Regions from separate parts of the Mesorhizobium sp. M0207 genome, predicted to be linked through region 1. Evidence: predicted binding sites of a transcription regulator. Region 1 holds the regulator's gene; the other holds the start of a gene.
What was found. Region 1 encodes LexA, which represses DNA repair genes until DNA is damaged. Its sites were predicted from a motif close to TGTTCNNNNTGTGTTCNG; they were not measured.
Positions count from the first base shown of each region.

Region 2: the regulator LexA is predicted to act here: its motif matches at 2,118-2,135, upstream of NKJ15_RS09105 (helicase-related protein).

Region 1 is NZ_JAMYSQ010000007.1:186,363-194,123, forward strand. It holds gene trpC (indole-3-glycerol phosphate synthase TrpC) at 1-285, shown strand, start outside; gene moaC (cyclic pyranopterin monophosphate synthase MoaC) at 288-794, shown strand; gene NKJ15_RS13305 (molybdopterin molybdotransferase MoeA) at 794-1,999, shown strand; gene NKJ15_RS13310 (hormone-sensitive lipase) at 2,007-2,837, opposite strand; gene kynU (kynureninase) at 2,933-4,180, opposite strand; gene lexA (transcriptional repressor LexA) at 4,628-5,362, shown strand; gene NKJ15_RS13325 (ComEC/Rec2 family competence protein) at 5,356-7,761, opposite strand, start outside.
Region 2 is NZ_JAMYSQ010000004.1:202,046-209,806, reverse strand. It holds gene NKJ15_RS09115 (acetyl-CoA C-acetyltransferase) at 1-742, shown strand, start outside; gene phbB (acetoacetyl-CoA reductase) at 846-1,571, shown strand; gene NKJ15_RS09105 (helicase-related protein) at 2,303-5,710, shown strand; gene NKJ15_RS09100 (RNA-binding S4 domain-containing protein) at 5,723-6,109, shown strand; gene fdxA (ferredoxin FdxA) at 6,258-6,596, shown strand; gene NKJ15_RS09090 (CarD family transcriptional regulator) at 6,965-7,546, shown strand; gene NKJ15_RS09085 (amino acid ABC transporter ATP-binding protein) at 7,624-7,761, opposite strand, start outside.

The DNA.
Region 1 (7,761 bases):
ATGGAACGCGCCCTGCAGCTGTCGTCGCGACTGATCGGTATCAACAACCGCAATCTCCGGACCTTCGAAACCAGCCTGCAGACCTCGGAGCGGCTGGCAGCGATGGTGCCGGCCGACCGCCATCTGGTCAGCGAGAGCGGTATCTTTTCGCACGACGATTGCCGCCGGCTGGAGCAGAGCGGAATTGCGACTTTCCTGGTCGGCGAGAGCCTGATGCGCCAGCAGGACGTGGCCGCGGCAACGCGCCTGCTGTTGACGGGCAAGGCGCCGGCAGAGGCCGTTTGAGGATGGCGGCCACCCTCACCCATCTTGGCGCGCAGGGCGAAGCCAACATGGTCGATGTCGGCGACAAGGCTGTGACGGTGCGCACGGCAGTCGCAGAAGGCTTTGTCGCGATGCGGCCCGAGACGCTGGACATGATCCTCGCCGGCGACGCCAAGAAGGGCGACGTGCTGGGCACCGCGCGCATTGCCGGCATCATGGCGGCCAAGAAGACGCATGAACTGATCCCGCTTTGCCATCCGCTGCTGCTGACCAGGATATCTGTCGATATCGAGGCGGACGCCGCGCTGCCCGGCCTGAAGGTGACAGCATTGACCCGCGTCACCGGCAAGACCGGCGTTGAGATGGAGGCTCTGAGTGCCGTCTCGGTCGCTTGCCTGACCATCTACGACATGGCCAAGGCGGTCGACCGCGCCATGGTCATCTCCGGCATAAGGCTGGTTGAAAAGACCGGCGGCAAATCCGGCGACTACAAGATCACCGGAGACGGGGCCACCGAGGCAGGCCGATAATGGTGCTGGTCCCAGTTGCCGAGGCGCTCGAGCGCCTGCTGGACGGCGCAGCAGCGCTGCCGGGCGAACGCGTCGCACTGCTGGATGCCGCCGACCGCGTGCTGACGGAGCCGGTTGTGGCGCTCCGCACCCAGCCGCCGTTCAACGCCTCCGCCATGGACGGCTATGCCGTGCGGGCGGCCGATATCGCGTCCGTACCGGCAAGGCTTTCGGTGGTCGGCATGGCGCCGGCCGGACGCGGCTTTGCCGGAACGGTGCAGCAGCGGCAGGCCGTGCGCATCTTTACCGGCGCGCCGCTTCCCGAAGGCGCCGACACTATCGTCATCCAGGAGAACGTCCGCGATCTCGGTGGCGGCAGCGTCGAAGTGACGGAACGGACGGTGCAGGGGCGCAACATCCGCCGCCTCGGGCTCGATTTCGCCAAGGGCGATGTCCTGCTGCCCAAAGGCCGCCTGCTCGACCCGGCGGCCTTGTCGCTGGCGGCATCGGCCAATCACCCCGAGGTGCGCGTGGTCAAACGGCCGCTGGTGGCCATCATCGCCACCGGCGACGAATTACTGCCGCCGGGCAGCGATCTTGGCCCCGACCAGATCATCTCCTCCAACGCCTATGGTGTCGCCGCTGCCGCACAGTCGGTCGGTGCGCGCGCGCTCGACCTTGGCATCGCGCCGGACCGCAGGGAGGCGATCGCTGCGCTGGTTGAAAAGGCCGTGAAGGCTGGCGCGAACGTCATCGTCACGCTGGGCGGTGCCTCGGTCGGTGACCACGACTTCGTCCATGAGGTGCTGACCGGGCAAGGCATGACGCTCGATTTCTGGAAGATCGCCATGCGGCCGGGCAAGCCACTGATGTTCGGGCGGCTGGGAGACATTCGCTGCATCGGCCTGCCCGGCAATCCGGTGGCAAGCCTGGTCTGCACTCAGCTCTTCCTGAAGCCGCTGCTGGCGCGGCTCGGCGGCCGCGCCTTTCAGCAGGATATACGTCGGGCACGGCTCGGTGCCGCCATGCCGGCCAATGATCTCAGGCAAGATTATGTGCGGGCTGTTGTCATAGATGACGCCGGTACGCCCGTGGCGACGCCGTTCGGCATCCAGGACTCCTCGATGCTGAAAATGCTGGCCGATGCCAACGGGCTGATCGTTCGCGCGCCGTTCGCGCCTGCCGCGGCGGCGGGCTCCCCCTGCGACGTGCTGATGCTACGCTGAACCTGCCTCACTCCGAAATCAAGGTCCGGGTCAGCGGATGGTCTGGATCGGCCAAACCGTCGATGATGTTGAAATGATGCCGGTCAGGTTCGACCACCGAGCTGGTCGCGGAACCCAGGCCGATCCAGATGTTGGCCAGCAACGCGCTCTGACGCAGGAATTCGGCGCGCTCGCCGCCGCCGGCCCAGCAGGTCAGGCGGGCCTTGTCCATCGGGCGCAGCAGCACCGGACTTTCGGCCTGCGCCTCGGCCTCATCGATCGCCAGCGTCTCGTTCATGCCGGTGCGCATGATCGGGCGCAAATCGTGCACCCCCGAGATCGACACCACATGACGAACGCGCCGGACCACTTCGGTCGCCAGCGGCGTCGTCGCCGTAACCATCCGGCTAACAAGATGGCCGCCGGCCGAATGCCCGGTCAGCATCAGCGGCCCTGCAACCATCGCCGCCGCCTTGCCGATCGCCGCGCCGACCTCCTTGACGATGCCGCCAATGCGTATCTGCGGACAGAGCGTGTAGGACGGCATCGCCACCGCATAGCCGCGATCAACAGGGCCAGCGGCAAGATGCGACCAGAAATTCTTGTCGAATTCCATCCAGTAGCCGCCATGAACGAACACCACGAGTCCCTTAGGCTTGATGGCCGGCAGGAAAAGATCGAGCCGGTTGCGTGGATTGTCGCCATAGGCCATGTCGAGCCGCGCCCTGCCCTCGGTCGAAAGCACGTCGCGGAAAACCCGCGCGGGCTCGATCCAGGCCGCCGGCCAGCGATCGCTGCCGGCTATGTTGGCGCCGTTGGCATAGGCGTTGTCCCAATCGGCAATGTGACGTTCGAACACCCTGCGCCCTCCCTGGCATATGGCCTTGCAGCGTAGCCGTAAGCATCGCGCGGCGCGTCGTCGCCAGCCTCACGATTCCAGCTCTCGCATCAATCTCAAGTGACAGCTGCTTTGATGGCGAAGCGCGCATCCTTCCACGCACCGGTGTGCAGGATGTCCTCAAGCACTTTGACGGCCTGCCAGACATCGGCATAGCCGACATAGAGCGGGGTGAAGCCGAAGCGCATGGTCGATGGCGCGCGAAAATCGCCGATCACGCCTCGTTCGATCAGCGCGCGCATGACCTGGTAGCCATGCTCATGCATGAATGAAATCTGGCTGCCGCGTTTTTCCCCATCGCGCGTGCTTTCGAGCGTGAGCCCGTAAGTGCCGCACTTTGCCTCGACAAGCTCGATGAACAGATCCGCCAGCGCGATGCTCTTCTTGCGCACCGCCGTCATGTCGACATCGTTCCAGATGTCGAGCGCGCCCTTCAGCGTGCGCATCGACAGGACCGGCTGTGTGCCGCACAGAAACCGGCGGATGCCGGTGCCGGCCGCATAGCCTGGCTCGAAGGCGAAGGGCCGTGCATGGCCCCACCAGCCGGTGAGCGGCTGCTGGATGTCGGAAAGATGCCGCTCAGCCGCATAGATGAAGGCAGGCGCGCCCGGGCCGCCATTCAGATATTTGTAGGTGCAGCCAACGGCAAAATCGGCGTTTGCCTTGTCGAGTTCGACTGGCATCGCGCCGGCGGTGTGGCAGAGATCCCAGACGATCATCGCCCCGGCTTCCTGAGCCCTGCGCGTCAGCGCCGGCATGTCGCGCAGTTCGCCCGACTTATAGTTGACGTGGTTGACCAGCACCACAGCGGTGCGTTCGTCGATCAGCTCTTCGATGGTCGGCGCGTCGACTCCCGAGAGGCGCAGCAGCGTATCTTTTCGCGTCGAAACCACACCCTCGGCCATGTAGAGGTCCGTCGGAAAACTATCGCCCTCGGCGACGATGACCTGCCGCTCCGGTCGCATGGCCATGGCGGCGTGCAGCAGCTTGTAGATATTGACCGATGTCGTGTCGCAGACCACTGTCTGGCCGGCCGCGGCCCCGATCAGGCGCCCGAGCTGGTCGCCAAGTTCAAGCGGCATGTTGAACCAGCCGGCCGTGTTCCATGCGCGGATGAGATCATGCGACCATTCTTCGGTCGCGGCCTTGTGCAGTTCATCGAAAGCGGCACGTGAAGCAGCTCCTAGCGAATTGCCGTCGAGATAGATCACTCCTTGCGGCAACACAAAGCGGTCGCGCATCGCGCGCAGCGGATCCGCGGCATCCATCGCCTTTATGGCCACGAGATCGGGAATTCCTGTCATGATTTGTCTGCTCCCCCAAGATCCAACGCAACGCCGGACACGCATCGACTGTTCTTCCATTACTTGGTTGCGCGCAGCAAGGCTCCACCGGCGAGAAGCAGCCTGACCAGGCGGTGGAAACCGGGACTTAACCCGAGGTTGGCGTTTTGAGTTCGTTTCGTTCACGGTGCATTGACCAAACCGCACAGTCGATACGGGTTCAATTCCGTGCCTTTTGCCGACCGACGGCCGATGCCAGTGCCGCCTTCTAGGAGGCCAGAAGGGCGCAAACGAAAGCAGAATCAAGGCGATGAGGCTTGCGGCGGTGAAAATGCGGTACGCCGGTAGGGGACGTCGTTTGTTTCCCGAGCCTTAACGCATTCATTAAACTTTAAACAGTTGCGGAACACAACTGGAACAGATAGTGTTTGTTCTGGGTTTGTTTTTCTGATTCTGTTGGGGGTCGCTATGCTGACACGCAAACAACACGAACTGCTTATGTTCATCCACGAAAGGTTGAAGGAAAGCGGTATCCCGCCTTCATTCGACGAGATGAAGGAAGCGCTCGACCTGGCTTCCAAATCCGGAATCCACCGGCTGATTACGGCGCTGGAGGAGCGCGGCTTCATTCGCCGTTTGCCCAACCGGGCCCGTGCGCTGGAAGTGCTACGCCTGCCTGACTCGATCGCCCCCGGCCTCAATGCGGCACGCAAGTTCTCGCCGAGTGTCATCCAGGGTAGTCTTGGGCAAGGCGCCCCTCGGCAAGGCAAGCCGACATCGTCGCGCGTGCCCGCAGCCGGAAATGACGACGATGTCGTCGCCGCCGTTTCGATCCCGGTGATGGGCCGCATCGCTGCCGGTGTGCCGATCGACGCCATCCAGCACCAGACGCATTCGATTTCGGTGCCGCCGGATATGATCATGGGCGGCGAGCATTATGCGCTCGAGGTCAAAGGCGATTCGATGATCGAGGCCGGCATTTTCGACGGCGACACGGTGATCATCCGCAATGCCGATACGGCGAGCCCCGGTGAGATCGTGGTGGCACTGGTCGACGAGGAGGAAGCGACGCTGAAGCGGTTCCGCCGCAAGGGCGCCTCGATCGCCCTGGAAGCCGCCAATCCGGCCTACGAGACGCGCATCTTCGGACCAGACAGGGTCAAGGTGCAGGGCAAGCTCGTCGGACTGATCCGCCGCTACTGAGCTCCGTCCTTGGCGCCGGCTTTGGGGTTGTCGGCCCGGCGGTATGGCGGCAGGCCCCGTGCCGCGCGTGAAAATTTCCGCTGCACGTGCCAGGGCCGGTATGATTTTTCGACGGCGAAGCGGATCTCGGCGCGTGTTGCCGCTTGTGGATCGAAATAGACGGCGGCACTTCCCGCGCGCGCCAGTTGCCGTTTGGTGACGACGAGGACCAGCCGGTCGTAGTAGCAGGGGTTATGGGCGGTGGCGTCGTCGATGACGATCAAGCTGGCAAAGGCGCAGGCTGGCCGCGCAGTATCGCGGTCCTTGGCTTGCGCGATGATCGCGCCGGATGGATGCCTGGCAAGGCAGAGGCCGTCCGTGCAAATGAACGGCATGCCCGGCGGTAGGTCGGCCGGATCGGCAATGTCGAATTGCGGGTCGTTCTTTCCAGGTGTTTCCGGCGCGACGATAGCCTCTGATGTGAGCGCGCGTTTCCAGTTGTCGATGGTGAACTCATTCGGGCGTGCCCGGTTGACCGCGAGTTCACCGCTGCCGATCGGCAGCGCGACCAGCCGTGCGTCCTCCGAGACCAATACGTCGGGTATGCGTGTCTGCGTTGTCGTCAGCAAGCCGGCGAGCGCAAAAGGAAGTGCCGCCAGCCGCAACCACGTCGTCGCCATGCTGGCAATGACGAGGGCGATCGTCACCAGAAGGACGGATCTCAGCGAAATCAGTCCGACCGCATCGATCGGCGAGCGCTCCGAGATCCACCCGGACAGGGCGATCATCGCCGTCAGCCCCTTGCCCATGACATAGAGAAAAGGGCCATCCGCACCGAACGGCATCGCCAGCGCGCTGAGAACGGCGAAGGGCATGACGACCAGTGAGACGATGGGCATGATGGCCAGATTGGCGAACAGGCTGAGCGGCGCCACGCGCTGGAAATGCCATATGGCGAAAAGCGCCGTGGCGCTCCCTGCAATGATCGAGGTCATCGCCAGACCGCACATGCCCAGCAGGACCTTTCGAGTGGCAAAGCGTAGCGGCGACTGCCGCGGCGGCGGCGTGGTGGCCCTGCCGGCGCGGTAATCGGACCAGCCTGCATAGGCGCCGACAAGGGCCGCCGTCGCGGCGAAGGACATCTGGAAACTCGGACCGACCACCTCGTGCGGCGACACCAGGATGACCGCGATGGCCGAGATCGCCAGGTTGCGCATGGTGAGCGCGGCCCGGTCGAACAGCACGGCGATAAGCATCACCGCCAGCATGATGAAGCTGCGTTCGGCCGCCACGACAATGCCGGAAAAGACGAGGTAGGCCGCAATCGAAAAAAGCGCGGCGGCCGCGGCATATTTCTTGACCGGCCGTCGCGATGAGAAATCGGGAAACAGCGCGAAGGCACCCCGGAGCAGCGCCATGATGGTGCCGGCGACCAACGCCATATGCAGCCCCGAGATGGAGATGATGTGGTAGATGCCGGTGCGCCGCATCGCTTCGTTGATCTCCTCGGGAATGCCGGCGCGCACGCCGACGATCAGCGCAGCAGCAATCTCGCCCTCGGCACCGCCGATGCGGCTGCGGATATGGTCGGCGATGGATTCACGCGCGTCTTCGATCGCGGAAGAAAGCTGCGCGGCAAGCGGCATGCTGTCCGACGACACGATTTTCGGATTGCCGAGAAAAAAGCCGCTGCCGCCGATACCGGCGAAATAGCTGTCGAAGGAGAAATCATAGCTGTCGGGCCGCACCGGGCCGGTCGGCGGCAGCAGCCGCACATAGCCGGTGATCTCAGAACCGGCGGTCAGCTCAGCCGGTATCTTCATCGCCGAAACGCGGAGCCGTTCCGGCATGTAGCGCAGTGTCGGCCTGGCGGTTGAGATCACATCGATTGTCAGCCTGATGCGGCCGCTCGCCATGGGCTCGTACGATACGACGCGACCCGTCAGCCGCGTCGAGATTTCGGAGCCGAGCATATGCGTTCCGACACGCCATGTCTCGAACTTGGCGGCAAGTACGCCAAGCGCGCAGAGCAGTGCCACCATGAAGCACAGGCGCGTCCTGGGCCATGACCGCGAGACGACGGCACAAAGGGTCGCGAGGAGCGCGATTGCGACCGGCTGTGGAAAGGCCGGCTCCACCGACAGCCCGAAATAAACGACCACCCCGCATGCGAGGAACACCGGCACCAGCAGGAAGGCGATGCCGCGGTCGAGTTCCAGACCGGCCGCTGTGGTTACGCTGTTGCGGATACGGGACGGTGACGGGAGGCGGAAACGCCTGCGCAGGCGTACGATAGGCTCGCCCGCGGGCACGAGAACCGTTGCTGGGTCGCTGGCCGGCAGCGACGGAGCATCGAAGCGCGGAGCAGGTAGCAATGCCGGTGCCGGCGGGACAGGCGGGGGAGCGGCAAACAGCAAGCG
Region 2 (7,761 bases), on a different contig from region 1:
CGGCCTGACCGATGCCTTCTACGGCTATCATATGGGCAACACCGCTGAGAACGTCGCCCGCCAGTTTCAGATCACCCGCGACGACCAGGACCAGTTCGCACTGGCTTCCCAGAACAAGGCCGAGGCCGCGCAGAAAGCCGGGAAATTCAAGGACGAGATCGTTGCCTTTACAGTCAAGGGCAGGAAGGGCGACACCGTAGTCGACCAGGATGAATACATCCGCCACGGCGCGACAATCGATGCCATGACCAAGCTCAAGCCCGCCTTCGACAAGGAAGGCACGGTGACGGCTGCCAATGCTTCCGGCATCAACGACGGCGCCGCCGCCGTGGTGCTGATGACCGAAGCGGAAGCCGCAAGGCGCGGCATCACACCGCTGGTGCGTATCGTTTCCTGGGCGACCGCCGGTGTCGACCCGCAGATCATGGGGACGGGACCGATCCCCTCCTCGCGCAAGGCGCTGGCCAAGGCCGGCTGGTCGGTTGGCGACCTCGATCTGGTCGAAGCCAACGAGGCCTTTGCCGCGCAGGCCTGCGCCGTCAACAAGGACATGGGCTGGGATCCGGCCATCGTCAACGTCAATGGCGGCGCCATCGCCATCGGCCATCCGGTCGGCGCCTCGGGCGCCCGCATCTTCAACACGCTGGTCTACGAGATGCGCCGCAGAAGTGCCAAGAAAGGCCTTGCCACGCTGTGCATCGGCGGCGGCATGGGTGTTGCCATGTGCGTGGAAGCATTGTGATGAGATAAGCGATACGAATAGGATGCTGGCGCAAAGCGAGTAGGGAAAGAGGGCAAACCCCACCGCTTCAACGCTCAGTCATCTGCATTTCCCGGGAGGACATATGACAAAGGTTGCAATCGTCACAGGCGGGTCGCGCGGCATCGGCGCGGCGATATCGGTCGCCTTGAAAAGCGCCGGCTATTCGGTCGCCGCAAACTACGCCGGCAATGAAGAAGCGGCGGCAAAGTTCAAGGCCGCGACCGGCATCCCGGTCTATAAATGGTCGGTCGCCGACTACGAGGCCTGCGCCGCCGGCATCAAACAGATCGAAGCCGATCTCGGTCCCGTCTCGGTGCTGGTCAACAATGCCGGCATCACTCGCGACGCGATGTTCCATAAGATGACGCGCGAGCAATGGAAGGAGGTCCTCGACACCAACCTTTCCGGCGTCTTCAACATGACGCATCCATTGTGGGGCGGCATGCGCGACCGCAAGTTCGGTCGCATCATCACCATCTCCTCGATCAACGGTCAGAAAGGCCAGGTCGGCCAGGTCAATTATTCGGCCTCGAAGGCCGGCGATATCGGCTTCACCAAGGCACTGGCCCAGGAAGGCGCGCGCGCCGGCATCACCGTCAACGTCATTTGCCCCGGCTACATCGCCACCGAGATGGTCAAGGCAATGGACGAGAAGGTCCTCAACGAGCGCGTCATCCCGCACATCCCGGTCGGCCGTCTCGGCGAGCCGGAGGAGATCGCGCGCTGCGTCGTCTTTCTCGCTTCCGACGATGCCGGTTTCATCACCGGCTCGACCATATCAGCCAATGGCGGCCAGTACGTCGCCTGATCGTTTATCTTTACGTTGAGACAGATACGCACTTGGACGAACGGGCCTGCAAAACGGCCCGTTTCTATAGCGGTCTTCCCGTTGCAAGATCTCGATGCAGCACGCTGCCCCAATCCGGCACGCAAAGGTTAACGGCAAACTCGCAGCTTGTGCAAAAGCCGCCCGGCAGCCTGTGGATTCTCGGTGGAAAAGCTGTTCACAACACAACATGTTGCGGTGAACAAACCAAGAAACTTCGGCTATCTCTGATTCGTCGCCGATTCGTTCCGGCTTTGAGCGGAACGTTAACGGCGAGAGCTGAAAACACCCGCGAAATGATTAAAACGCATTAGGAAACATCAATAATTTCATAATGTTGTGCGAAGCAGATTGGCCGGCCACGACCATTCGCCGGCAAAGGTTAACCGCAGTGCTCGCTTGGATGCCGCTTGCATAAATCGGGCCAGTTTCCGTGATTCAGCATGTGGTGAGGTACGCCGACAGAAAACCCAGATGTAGCCGTGAACAAACCCTGAATCAGCGCGAGTCAGTGATTCGTCGCTGATTCGTTCCAGACTCGTTCCAACTGTTAATCGGGAACAGATTTTCTGGCTTCGAACCAACCAATCGGCCTGCCCTCGGCATATTCCGCTTTCGCTTCGCGCCCGAAATCCCTATGTGTCGCCTGTCATACGCGGCCAATATGGGCGCGCTCCCGACAATGCGAGGCAGAGAGCCTTATTTCCAGGCCGATGAACATCCATCCGAAACACACTGAACCGCTGATCCTGTCGGGTCGAGACGTGACGGCCGTGCTCGGCCCGACCAACACCGGCAAGACCCATCTCGCCATCGAACGCATGGTGGCGCACGAAAGCGGCGTCATCGGCCTGCCGCTCAGGCTGCTTGCCCGCGAGGTCTATACGCGCGTCTGCGAGAAGGTCGGCGCCCATAAGGTGGCGCTCATCACCGGCGAGGAAAAGATCCAGCCGGCGGGCGCGAAATACTCGGTCTGCACCGTGGAAGCGATGCCGCGCGAGACCGACGCCGCCTTCGTTGCCATCGACGAGGTCCAGCTCGCCGGCGATCTCGAACGCGGCCACATCTTCACCGATCGCATCCTGCATCTGCGCGGCCGCCAGGAGACGCTGCTGCTGGGCGCGGCCACCATGCACGGCATTCTGCAGCGCCTGCTGCGGGGCGTGTCGGTGGTGACGCGACCACGCCTCTCGCATCTTGCCTATGTCGGCTCGAAGAAGCTGACCCGCCTGCCGCGGCGCACGGCGATCGTCGCCTTCTCGGCCGACGAGGTCTATGCCATCGCCGAGCTGATCCGCCGCCAGCAGGGCGGTGCCGCCGTCGTGCTCGGCGCACTCAGCCCGCGCACCCGCAACGCCCAGGTGGCGCTGTTCCAGTCGGGCGACGTCGACTACCTCGTCGCCACCGACGCCATCGGCATGGGCCTCAACCTCGACCTCGACCATGTCGCCTTCGCCCAGAACCGTAAATTCGACGGCTACCAGTACCGCAACCTGACGGCGGCCGAGCTCGGCCAGATTGCCGGCCGCGCCGGCCGGCATCTGCGCGATGGCACCTTCGGCGTCACCGGCCAGGTCGGTCCGCTGGATGATGAACTGGTCAACAAAATCGAGGCGCATGATTTCGACCCGGTGAAAGTACTGCAGTGGCGCACCGCGCATTTCGATTTCGCCAACCTTGATGCGCTGAAGCGCTCGATTGAGACCAACGCCCCGGTCGAAGGCCTGACGCGCGCGCTGCCGGCAGTAGACGCGCAGGCGCTCGAGCATCTGTCGCGCGACGAGGACGTCCGGGCACTCACCACCGATGCCAGGCGCGTGGCGCTGCTGTGGGAAGCCTGCGCGCTGCCCGACTACAGGAAGATCGCGCCGGCCCAGCACGCCGACTTGATCGCCTCCATCTACATGGACCTTGCCAGGCACGGCCATGTCGACGAGAACTACATGGCCGAGCAGGTGCGCCGTGCCGACACCACCGAAGGCGACATCGACACGCTGTCGCACAGGATTGCCCAGATCCGCACATGGACCTTCGTTTCCAACCGGCCCGGCTGGCTGGCCGATCGGGCACACTGGCAGGAAAAGACGCGCGAAATCGAAGACAGATTGTCGGATGCGCTGCATGAGCGGTTGACGAAACGTTTTGTAGACCGCAGGACTTCCGTCCTCATGCGGCGCCTTAGAGAAAACACGATGCCTGAAGCCGAAATCAGCCCAACCGGAACCGTCCTCGTCGAAGGCCATCACGTCGGCGAGTTGCAAGGTTTCCGCTTCACCGCCGACCAGAGCGCCGGCGGCGAAGACGCCAAGGCGGTGCGGGCGGCGGCGCAGAAGGCGCTTGCCGCCGAGTTCGAGGCGCGGGCCGAGCGCTTCGGCGCCTCGGCCAATGGCGACATCGCGCTGGGTTCGGATGGCACGCTGCGCTGGATCGGCGCGCCGATCGGCACGCTGGTCGCCGGCGAAGACGCTTTGAAGCCGCGTCTGGTTCTGCTGGCCGACGAGCAACTCACCGGCCCGGCACGCGACAAGGTTGCGGCGCGCGCCGAGCGCTTCGTAAACTTCCAGATCGAATCCCTGCTGAAGCCGCTGGTCGACCTCAAGAATGCCGAGCAGATCACCGGCATCGGCCGCGGCATTGCTTTCCAGCTCGTCGAGCATTTCGGTCTCATCAACCGTCGCGACATCGCCGACGAGATGAAATCGCTCGACCAGGAAGGCCGCGCGGCGCTTCGCCGTCTCGGCGTGCGCTTCGGCGCCTACCATGTCTTCGTGCCGGCGCTGATCAAGCCGGCGCCGGCCGGGCTGGTAACGCTGCTGTGGGCGCTGAGAAACGACGGCAAGGACAAGCCCGGTTTCGGCGATGTCGTTCACGCACTGGCCTCCGGCCGCACCTCGGTGGTCATCGATCCGACCTTCGACAAGACCTTCTACAAGCTTGCCGGCTACCGCAATCTTGGCCGGCGTGCTGTACGCGTCGATATTCTCGAACGGCTGGCCGACCTGATCCGGCCGGCGACCAACTGGAAGCCGGGCCTCGGCCCTCGGCCCGACGGCGCCTATGACGGCCAGTCCTTCATGGTGACGCCGCCGATGATGTCGATTCTCGGCGCCACCGCCGACGACATGGAAGAAATCCTGAAGGGACTCGGCTATCGCGCCGATGCCAAACCGGCGGCCGAGGTCAAGGCGCGGCTCGAAGCACAGGACAATGCCGCGCGTGAAGCTGCCGCTGCAAAGCAGGCGGCGGAAGAGACTGCGCGAGTCGAGCAGGCGAGGATGGCGGAAGCATCTGCCGCGGCAGAGCCGCCGGCGGAGGCTTCGGAACCTGTGTCGGATGCGGCTCCTGTTGCGGAGGCGGCGGCCGAAGCTGTGACCGAAGCGACGGCAGAGCCTGTCGCGGAAGCTCCAGCCCCTGAAGCTGCGGCAGAAGTCACGCAAGAGACCCGGCCCGCCGCGGAGGCAACTGCTGAAGCGCCTGCGGAACCAGCGGCCGAGCCAACGGCGGAACTTGGGGCGGAAACTGAGGCTGCGGCACCGGTAGAGCCGCCGGTTCTCGAAACTACGGAAGCATCGCCGGCCGAACCTGCAGCAACGACGGAAGCCGTCGCCGGCGAAGCTGCTCCAGAAGCCGAGGAGCCAAAACCTGTCCTGTTATGGCGGCAGGGTCGTTTCGACCAGCGCCCGCGTCATCGCCAGCATGACAACCGCCCCCGGGACAATCATCGGGACAATCGCGCGCGCAGTGGTCAAGCTGCGCCGGACAGCCGCAGCGATGCGCCGGTAGATGCCGGCGGGCAAGCGACGCCGGGCGACCGGCCCGCCCGTCAGGGGCGCCACGACCAGCGCGACGGCGCCGGCAAGCCGCGCTTCGATCGCAGCAAGTTCAAGCCCAGGCCGCAAGGCGAGGCGGTAGAGCAGCGCGCCGGCAAGCCGCAAGGTGAACGCCCGGACCGGCGCGAAAACCGGCCCGACTGGAAGGCTGGCCGGCAGGACGGCAAAGGCGGCGCCCAAGGCGCAAAACCCGCCTTCCAGCCAAAGCCGCGTGAGGAACGCCCGGTCCGCTTCGACCCGGACTCGCCCTTCGCCAAGCTCGCCGCGTTGCGCGACCAGCTGAAGAAGTAAGCTGCTCGTCCAATGGTCACTGATGCCCGCCAGCGCATCGACAAGTGGTTGTTCTTCTCGCGCGCGGTAAAATCGCGCACGCTGGCAGCCAAGCTGGTCCTCGCCGGACGCGTCCGCATCAATCGCGACAAAGCAGCGCAGGCCTCCGACACGGTCCGGCCGGGCGACGTTTTGACCATCACGCTGGAGCGGCGGATCTTCGTCTGGAAGGTCCTTGGCACCGGCGTACGGCGTGGCCCGGCCGAAGAGGCCCGCCTGCTCTACGAGGACATGTCGCCGCCCCCCGCGCCCAAGGGCGAGGCGCTTCCGGACGCGGTGCCGCCGTTGCGCGAGGCCGGCAGCGGTCGCCCGACGAAGAAGGAACGCCGCCAGACCGACCACCTGCTCGGCGACGATTGAGCAAGGTCGAACGCCCGCTTTGCCGGCCTTCCGGAATTCCATTCCGGAAACCGCGGCACCGCTGGCAGGGGCCGCCCTTGCCACCAGCGGACAAAGGCGTTACCTCACCAAAAAAGCCCAACAAAATGGCACGTCCCGGAGCCGACCAATGACCTATGTCGTGACCGACAATTGCATAAAATGCAAATACATGGACTGCATCGAGGTCTGTCCGGTCGACTGCTTCTACGAAGGTGAGAACATGCTCGTCATCCACCCGGACGAGTGCATCGATTGCGGCGTCTGCGAACCGGAATGCCCGGCCGACGCAATCAAGCCCGACACCGAGTCGGGTCTCGACAAATGGCTGCAGATCAACACCGAATATGCCGAGAAATGGCCCAACATCACCGCCAAGAAGGAGCCGCCGGCCGACGCTAAAAATTTCGATGGCGAAACTGGCAAGTTCGAGAAATATTTCTCCCCGGAGCCCGGCGAAGGCGACTGACGAGCCTGCCGGCTGCGGTGGCCTGACGCCGCGTAACAGACGTGATACATTAACTGCCTTGACAGGCGGCGACGGCGCGCGGCCTTCGCGCGTGCAGCAAAACCTTGATTCTTCCGACTTTTTGTGTTATATCAGCCAAACATGCCGGTGACACAACGTCGATTTATGGCGCAAACGCCCCAAATCACTGAAAGGTGAATTTCTCAATCCGGACCAGAGCGATCTGGGGCAGGCGGTCGCAATGTTGCGATTTGCCGGTCCTGGCCTTTCCGGTGAGTTCATCGTTGTGTGGCTAAGGACCGGTCACCCCGGTCGCACGAGTTCGGGCCGGCACGATGCCGGTACCACAACAAGGAGTTCAGGGCGTAATGGCAACGATCACCCCGCAGAAGAAGTCCACCGCAGCGCGCCACGGTTTCAAGACCGGCGAATACATCGTTTATCCGGCGCATGGTGTCGGCCAGATCGTCTCGATTGATGAGCAGGAAGTCGCGGGCCACAAGCTGGAGCTGTTCGTCATCGACTTCCAGAAGGACAAGATGCGCCTCAAGGTGCCGGTCGCCAAGGCGACCTCGATCGGCATGCGCAAGCTGTCGGAAGAGGATTATGTCGAGCGCGCGCTGAAGGTCGTGCAGGGCCGCGCCCGCGTCAAGCGCACCATGTGGTCACGCCGTGCCCAGGAATATGACGCCAAGATCAACTCCGGCGATCTGATCTCGATCTCGGAAGTGGTGCGCGACCTTTACCGCGCCGATAACCAGCCGGAGCAGTCCTATTCCGAGCGCCAGCTCTACGAGGCGGCCCTCGACCGCATGGCCCGCGAGATCGCGGCCGTCAACCGCATGTCGGAGACCGAAGCGGTCCGCCTCATCGAGGTGAACCTCAACAAGGGCCCGAAGCGCGGCGCTAAGGCCGACAACGAGGAAGCCGAGCAGGAAGAAGCCGCCTGAGTTTTTTTGCTTTCGAATCCAGAAAAACCCGGCCTCGCGCCGGGTTTTTTGTTTTGGCTGACCGGCGACGGGCATATCTAACCTTCGCCGCCGCCTTCCCTCTCCGCCTCGTGCTTCAGCGTGGCGATGAACCGCTTGGTCCGCTGGCGCTCCGGATTGCTGAACAGCACCGCGGCCGGCCCTTGTTCGACGATGTTGCCGGCATCGAGGAACAC